Regions from separate parts of the Streptococcus sp. 2022WUSS037 genome, predicted to be linked through region 2. Evidence: predicted binding sites of a transcription regulator. Region 2 holds the regulator's gene; the other holds the start of a gene.

Region 1 (4,426 bases), on a different contig from region 2:
ATTGTGGCTGAGGACAAGGGGCAAGCTGTCCAGTTTGAACGCAAGGGTCAGGTGGCGCGTGTTTTCCTAGAGGAAACAGGAAAAACAGTAGCTTGGAATATTTTTGAAGCATCAAGTTTAGTTGAGATTGCCGGAAATGGTCAGGTTTTCCTGACAGACGAACAAGTTGCGACCTTGAATGCAGAGTTGGCAAAAGAAGGTTTTGTAGAAACCTTGGTCAATGATGCGACACCAAAGTTCGTAGTCGGTCAGATTGTGGAATTGGTTCCCCATCCAGACAGCGACCACCTCAATATCTGTCAGGTCAATGTCGGTGACAAAACAGTGCAAATCGTAGCAGGTGCCCCAAATGCTGCCCAAGGCTTGAAAACCATTGTGGCTCTTCCGGGGGCAATGATGCCGAGCGGTAGCCTGATTTTCCCAGGGAAATTGCGTGGTGAAGATAGCTTTGGTATGATGTGTAGTCCACGTGAATTGGCTCTGCCAAACGCACCACAAGTCCGTGGAATTATCGAATTGGACGACTCCGCAGTGGTCGGAGAAGCTTTTAATCCAGCTAAACACTGGAAGGGATAGAAAAAGAAGAATTGGTCAGATGGCCAATTCTTTTATGCTGTTTCAATTCTATTTTCAATAGCCTGTCCGATTTCTTCAGTTAATACCTGATGTGAATTGAGTTGGAAGTAGAGACTGGACAGGAAATGCTGGAGGTTGAGCCACCGGAAGTAGTCCAGAGGTTCTTGGTTGGGAAAGTCTAGTTCGTTCACCCATTCTGTCAGCTCTTGGCTAGTTACTTTCTCATTCAGCAAAAGGTAGACAGGAATCTGTGCCAGACGGATTTCTTCACCAGCGGAGAAAACTTGCTTTTGTTTCTTTAGACAAGTGACAATAGCCTGCCAGACTTTTTTACTATTTTCAGCGGGAAATTGCTCATGACAGCTTGCTGCCAGAAGAAAATCTGCTCCGTGGGCAGCGGTATGAATCCAGCCGAGTTTTTCATCAAAGCCAGACCAGTCATTTTCAATCGTCAAATAATCCAAGGTCTGTTGAAAAAGTAGCTCGCGGTCCTCGTCATTTAAAAATGCATGATAAATAGATTCAGAATCATTATCGACAGACAGCAAAAGGCAGCAAAGTAAGCAAGTAAAACTTCGCTTTAGTGTGGAGCATTCTAGGGAAAATGGCTTGGTGTCCTGTGAACCTTGAAGTAATTCCTGTGCTTGTTCTCTTGTAATCAAACCATCTAGAAAGATGTGGCAAAAACTAGCATAAACCAGTTCGTCGCGTATAGTAGGGTCTGGATGACCGATGTTTTCCAGCAACCAAGCCAGTTCATCATTGGTATATGGTTTAGAGGTTTGCAATTTTTCTATTAGTTCTTCCATGATTTTCTTTCTTTTTATGAACTTTCTACGAATAAATAAGTAGGAGGATATAAAATGTATAATAAAGTTATTCTGATCGGTCGCTTGACGGCCCAACCTGAACTCACTCAAACCCCTAACGGTAAAAAATTGACTCGTGTAACCGTCGCAGTCAACCGCCGTTTCAAGACAGAAAATGGTGAACGTGAAGCGGATTTTCTCAATGTTATTTTCTGGGGAAAACTGGCGGAAACACTTGTTTCCTATGGTAGCAAGGGCAGTCTGATTTCTGTTGATGGCGAATTGCGAACCCGTAAATACGAAAAAGATGGCAGCAATCACTATGTGACGGAAATCTTGGGCAATACCTTCCAGTTGCTAGAAAGCCGTGCCCAACGTGCTATACGAGAAAACAATACTGGCGATGACCTAGCTGATTTGGTCTTGGAAGAGGAGGAATTGCCGTTTTAATATCGGTCCCAAGACCGATGAAGAATGTTGAAAAGTAGGCTATACTATAGTCAATCCTAAATATTTTTCATATCTCCTTAAAAAACACCGACGAAAGTTGGTGTTTTTTGCTGTTCATTTTCTGTATTTCCACCATTCTACTAGCATAACAATCAGTGACAATAGTATAACGCCATAAAAGAAAAAGATGATGTAGTGAGGGTGACTAAAGAAAAATATCCATACTAGCCAGAGCAGATAGGCGAATATCATCTTCCCCCAAAAGCCTAATTTACGTTTTAAAAACCATTCGGCAAAACTTTCGTGGGATGAAAATCGGCTTTCAAGGTAATCTGTTTTTAAATCTCTAAAAAATTTCATGAATACCCCCTAACTTGTTAAAAATAGTATAACATAGTTTACCAACAATGAATAGGTAAATTCTGTCTCATACTTAAGAAGGATTTTCACGAAAAAGGAATAGAATTTTCTTGACTATTTTTGACCAAGTGATACAATAGGAAATGTGAGTTAGCACTCGCATGTAGAGAGTGCTAAAAAGACCAGGAGGTAATAGAATGTTAAAACCATTGGGCGATCGTATCGTCGTAAAAATTGAAGAAAAAGAACAAACAGTTGGTGGCTTTGTCCTTGCAGGTGCAAGCCAAGAAAAGACAAAAGAAGCAAGTGTCCTAGCGATTGGACAAGGAATTCGTACCTTGAACGGTGACTTGGTTGCCCCAGCGGTAGCGGTTGGAGATACTGTTTTGATTGATGCTCACGCAGGATTGGAAGTTAAAGATGGGGACCAAACCGTTCACATCATCCGTGAAGCAGACATTTTGGCAATTGTAGAATAGAGGTAGAAAAATGGCAAAAGAAATTAAATTTGCAGCAGATGCACGTGAAAGCATGGTCCGTGGTGTCGATATTTTGGCTGATACGGTCAAAGTAACCTTGGGTCCAAAAGGTCGTAATGTTGTCTTGGAAAAAGCTTACGGTTCACCACTCATTACAAATGACGGTGTGACCATTGCTAAAGAAATCGAGTTGGAAGACCATTTTGAAAATATGGGTGCTAAGTTGGTATCCGAAGTGGCTTCAAAAACAAATGACATCGCAGGTGACGGTACAACAACTGCAACTGTTTTGACTCAGGCTATTGTTCGCGAAGGTTTGAAAAACGTAACTGCCGGTGCCAACCCAATCGGAATCCGTCGTGGGATTGAAGCAGCAGTTGCAACTGCGGTTGAAGCCTTGAAAGCACAAGCAAGTCCTGTATCAAATAAAGCTGAGATTGCTCAAGTCGCAGCCGTATCTTCCCGTTCTGAAAAAGTTGGTGAGTACATTTCAGAAGCTATGGAGCGCGTGGGAACAGACGGTGTTATCACCATTGAGGAATCTCGCGGTATGGAGACAGAATTGGATGTGGTTGAAGGTATGCAGTTCGACCGTGGTTATCTGTCACAATACATGGTAACAGATAATGAAAAGATGGTGGCTGAGCTTGAAAATCCATTCATCTTGATTACCGATAAGAAAATTTCTCATATTCAGGATATTTTGCCGCTTTTGGAAAGCATTCTCCAGACTAGTCGTCCGCTCTTGATTATTGCTGACGATGTGGATGGCGAAGCTCTTCCTACTCTTGTTCTCAACAAGATTCGTGGTACCTTCAACGTTGTTGCAGTCAAAGCTCCAGGCTTTGGTGACCGTCGCAAAGCTATGTTGGAAGACATCGCTATCTTGACAGGCGGTACAGTGATTACAGAAGACCTTGGTTTGGACTTGAAAGATGCGACCATTGAAGCACTTGGTCAGGCTGCTAAAGTTGTGGTCGACAAAGATGGTACAACCATTGTTGAAGGTGCTGGAAATCCAGAAGCCATTGCCAACCGTGTCGCTGTTATCAAGTCACAGATTGAAGTGACGACTTCTGAATTTGACCGTGAGAAATTGCAAGAGCGTTTGGCTAAATTGTCAGGCGGTGTTGCAGTTATCAAAGTCGGTGCCGCTACTGAGACTGAGTTGAAAGAAATGAAACTCCGTATCGAAGATGCCCTCAACGCAACACGTGCCGCAGTTGAAGAAGGAATCGTTGCCGGTGGTGGTACAGCCCTTGTCAATGTGATTGATAGTGTAGCAAAATTGGAATTGACAGGCGACGATGAGACAGGACGCAATATTGTCCTTCGTGCCTTGGAAGAACCAGTTCGTCAGATTGCCTATAACGCAGGTTATGAGGGTTCAGTTATCATTGATAAACTGAAGAATTCAGAACTAGGCACTGGCTTTAACGCAGCGACAGGCGAGTGGGTCAACATGATGGATGCAGGTATCATTGACCCTGTTAAAGTAACACGTTCAGCTCTTCAAAATGCGGCTTCTGTAGCTAGCTTGATTTTGACAACTGAAGCAGTCGTTGCCAATAAACCAGAACCAGCCGCTCCAGCTATGCCACAAGGTATGGATGGAATGGGTATGGGTTACTAAGAAATAGCAAAATGACACAGCTGATTGGCTGTGTTTTTTTCTTGAAAATTTCAAACATATCTATTTGACAATGGGTTTGGGATGTGGTACTATATTAGACGGTACTTTTTACTTTTGGT
Region 2 (4,426 bases):
AAGTTTTACAACTTTACAAAACAATGTTTAGAACCGGTATTCACAAGAAAAGTGCTTTTAGATATTGTCATTTAGTTTTTCTTTTATTACTTCGTTAATTCGCCTTGCCTAACTTCAGTTATGTCTGCAGCTCATTGCCTCGTACTAAAAGTAAACTAAAAGACTATAAGAGATCGTTTTTCGCTAATCAAGGCAGTTTTTTGAGGGAATACTGACTGTATTTTGAAAAAAAATGAACGATGAGTAGCTGAAAAACTAGCCTTAGCTAGAAGTGCTGAACTGTGAATACAGGTTCTTAATTATCTTGGAGGAAATAATGATGAAGAAATTACTTGTTTTAGGTGCTCTTGCAATGCTAGGTTTTGTAACTTTTGGGCTTCTAACAACTAATAGCAGTTCAGCAAGTGCTGAAACGGAGGGCAAGGTAGTTCTATTTGGAAAAGTCGATTTTTCAGATGATGAAGAACAGGGCACGGATGAGGAAAGGGAAGAAGTAGCGACGGAGAGCGGTGATGCTAGCTGGATTGAAAACTTTATCACGACACATAAAACACCATTTTCTAAAATAATCAAGAAATGAAATCAGGGAGTTTTCTCTGATTTTTTTCTTGACAAGTGTATCGAGGTGCGATATAATTTGTATATCGAAGTTCGATGTATCGTAGTGCGAAAGGAGTTTTATGAACGATAAGTTAAAACGCGTCTATGTTCCCATGACAGAGACAGCCTTCTATATTCTCTTTCATTTACAGGAAGAACGGCATGGTTACGATATTACCCAGAAGACCAAGGAAGTCACGGCAGGTCAGGTCGTGATTAGCCCGGGAACCATGTACGGCACCCTGTCGAAAATGGAGAAGGACGGATTGATTGCCTTTGTCAGAGAAGAAGACAAGCGAAAGTTTTACCAAATAACAGCAACAGGTCGAGAAATTCTAGACATAGAATTAGCCCGAATTGAACGACTTTATCGAAACAGTAAGGGGGAGAGTTATGGAGACTAAAACAGAATGTAAAGTATTTTTTATCACAGATTTCAATCAACAGGCATGCTACCTTAGTGACATGCATAAGAAGGGGTGGAAGCTAGTTAAGATTAGCTGGAGCTTGTTTTATCATTTTGAAAAATGTGAGCCAGAAGATGTCGTTTACCAGGTTGATTTTAAAGAAAGTAAAAACAAGGATAGAGAATCCTATCTACGCATGTACGAGGACTATGGTTGGGAATTTGTCACATCATGCCAAAACTTCGTTATTTTTAGGAAGGCAGCTGTAAAGGGAGATCTTGAGATATACGGTGATAGGGAAAGCAAAGTGGAATTTGTTAAAACAATCATCCAAAGACGTTATCTACTATCTTTAGGACTTTATTTCATTTTGATAGGGGTGAATCTGAATGAGCATCATTATGTACTTACGCTTATTCTTTCTGCTATCTATATCCCTCTCTTGCTGTTGACTGGATACCGTTTTTACCGACTTGTAAAAAACAACTAGGTCCTCAGACCGATTTTTAGCACTCTAGGTAAAAGAGTGCTAATTTTTTGTCTTTTTCTCTTGACAATCCATTTTTTCGGCGTATAATGGGAGTATAAAGTTTAGCACTCGGCATACGAGAGTGCTAAAACAAAAATCAGAGTGTTCATGAAAGGAGCGGAGATGATTACCCAACGTCAAAATGATATTTTGAATCTGATTGTTGAATTGTTTACGCGCCATCATGAGCCGGTTGGTTCTAAGGCCTTGCAGGAGATGATTGCTTCTAGTTCGGCTACCATTCGTAATGATATGGCTAAGCTAGAGCAGTTGGGCTTGCTAGAAAAAGCTCACACGTCAAGTGGTCGGATGCCCAGTCGGGCTGGTTTTCAATACTTTGTCAACCACTCGCTCAACTTGGAACACATCAATGAAGAAGATGTTTATCAGGTGGTCAAGGCCTTCGACTTTGAAGCCTTCAAGCTGGAAGACATCTTGGAGCGGGCAAGTCAGGTCTTGGCAGATTTGACAGGCTACACTTCGGTCATCTTAGATGTGGAACCGACCAGTCAGCAGTTGACTTCCTTTGACATCGTGCAACTCAGCAACCACGATGCCTTGGCAGTCTTGACCTTGGACCAGTCCAAACCTGTTACCGTCCAGTTTGCCATTCCCAAGAACTTTTTGACCAGAGACTTGGAAGTGCTCAAACGCCTGGTGGATGAACGCTTCGTTGACCAGACGGTTTTGGCAATCCACTACAAGCTGCGGACGGAGATTCCCCAGGTGGTGCAACGTTACTTTACCACGACGGACAATGTCTTGGATCTCATGGACTACATTTTTTCCAATCTCTTCCAAGAATCAGTCTTTATCAGTGGAAAGGTCGCTTCGCTGACCTATGGCAATCTCGCCACCTATCAGTTCTTGGATAGCCCACAGCTATTAGCCCCAGAGTTGCGGCAGGGTTTAGCGCCAAACCAGCAGACCAGTATTTCCGTGGCGGAACATATGGATCCTGCCCTTGCAGATGTGACAGTCATTCATCATCGCTTTCCAATCCCCTATAGGGGCATGGCCCAGATGAGTTTGCTTGGTCCTGTTGACATGGACTACCGCAGGCAGCTGAGTTTGATCAACATCATCAGCCGCGTCCTATTTATGAAATTAACCGATTACTACCGATACTTAAGTAGCAATCACTATGAAGTCAATTAGAAGGAGAATGCTTTGTCAGAAGAAATCAAAAATGAAGAAATCCTAGAGGAAGTGGAAGCAACAGAAGAAGTTGTCGAAGCTCCTGAAAAATCGGAATTGGACTTGGCAAATGAGCGTGTAGAGGAATTTGAAAACAAGTACCTTCGTGCCCATGCTGAAATGCAAAATATCCAACGCCGTGCTAACGAGGAACGCCAGACCATTCAGCGTTACCGTTCGCAAGACTTGGCCAAGAAAATCTTGCCGAGCTTGGATAACTTGGAACGTGCCCTTCAAGTCGAAGGCCTGACAGAAGATGTCAAAAAAGGCTTGGAAATGGTACAGGAAAGTTTGATTCAAGCCCTCAAAGAAGAAGGGGTGGAAGAAGTCGCAACAGATGTCTTTGACCCAAATCTTCACATGGCCATTCAAACTGTTCCAGCCACAGACGACTGCCCAGCAGAACACATCGCACAAGTCTTCCAAAAAGGCTACAAGTTGCATGAACGTCTGTTGAGGCCGGCTATGGTGGTGGTATCGGAGTAGTCGCTCTGCTATTTCCCAAAAAAGAAAACTTGACCGAAATGTCGTTAAACTACTTGAAAAGAAAGTAAATTAAAAAGAGGTAAAACATATGTCTAAAATTATCGGTATTGACTTAGGTACAACAAACTCAGCAGTTGCAGTTCTTGAAGGAACTGAATCAAAAATCATCGCAAACCCAGAAGGAAACCGCACAACTCCGTCTGTTGTGTCTTTCAAAAATGGTGAAATCATCGTTGGTGATGCGGCAAAACGCCAAGCGGTAACCAACCCAGATACAATCATCTCTATCAAATCAAAAATGGGAACTTCTGAAAAAGTTTCAGCAAATGGTAAAGAGTACACACCACAAGAAATCTCAGCTATGATTCTTCAATACTTGAAAGGCTACGCGGAAGAGTACCTTGGTGAAAAAGTAACTAAAGCCGTTATCACTGTTCCAGCTTACTTCAACGATGCTCAACGTCAAGCAACAAAAGATGCTGGTAAAATCGCAGGTCTTGAAGTAGAACGTATCGTCAACGAACCAACTGCAGCAGCCCTTGCTTACGGTTTGGACAAGACTGACAAAGATGAGAAAATCTTGGTATTCGACCTTGGTGGTGGTACTTTCGACGTATCTATCCTTGAGCTTGGTGACGGTGTCTTTGACGTACTTGCAACAGCGGGTGACAACAAGCTCGGTGGTGACGACTTTGACCAAAAGATTATCGACCACATGGTAGCTGAATTCAAGAAAGAAAACGGCATCAATTTGTCAGCTGACAAAATGGCTCTTCAACGTTTGAAAGATGCGGCTGAAAAAGCTAAGAAAGACCTTTCAGGTGTGACTTCAACTCAAATCAGCTTGCCGTTCATCACTGCAGGTGCAGCAGGTCCTCTTCACTTGGAAATGACATTGACACGTGCAAAATTCGACGAATTGACTTACGATCTTGTAGAACGTACAAAAGTTCCTGTTCGTCAAGCTCTTTCAGATGCAGGCCTTAGCTTGTCAGAAATTGACGAAGTCATCCTTGTCGGTGGTTCAACTCGTATCCCAGCCGTTGTAGAAGCTGTAAAAGCTGAAACAGGTAAAGAGCCAAACAAATCTGTAAACCCTGACGAAGTTGTTGCTATGGGTGCGGCAATCCAAGGTGGTGTAATCACCGGTGATGTCAAAGACGTTGTCCTTCTCGATGTAACACCATTGTCACTCGGTATCGAAACA

Evidence for each region. The regulator HrcA, encoded in region 2, represses chaperone genes, less so after heat shock. The targets are predictions, from matches to a motif close to TTAGCACTCNNNNNNNNNGAGTGCTAA.
Region 1: the regulator HrcA is predicted to act here: its motif matches at 2,346-2,372, upstream of groES (co-chaperone GroES).

What each region holds. Positions count from the first base shown of each region.
Region 1 is NZ_JAOTGJ010000020.1:25,068-29,493, forward strand. It holds gene ytpR (YtpR family tRNA-binding protein) at 1-576, shown strand, start outside; gene ODU55_RS07745 (DUF2785 domain-containing protein) at 609-1,385, opposite strand; gene ODU55_RS07750 (single-stranded DNA-binding protein) at 1,440-1,835, shown strand; gene ODU55_RS07755 (hypothetical protein) at 1,950-2,195, opposite strand; gene groES (co-chaperone GroES) at 2,393-2,674, shown strand; gene groL (chaperonin GroEL) at 2,685-4,307, shown strand.
Region 2 is NZ_JAOTGJ010000008.1:27,580-32,005, reverse strand. It holds gene ODU55_RS04910 (hypothetical protein) at 317-580, shown strand; gene ODU55_RS04905 (PadR family transcriptional regulator) at 681-1,004, shown strand; gene ODU55_RS04900 (DUF2812 domain-containing protein) at 994-1,497, shown strand; gene hrcA (heat-inducible transcriptional repressor HrcA) at 1,660-2,694, shown strand; gene grpE (nucleotide exchange factor GrpE) at 2,707-3,219, shown strand; gene dnaK (molecular chaperone DnaK) at 3,308-4,426, shown strand, end outside.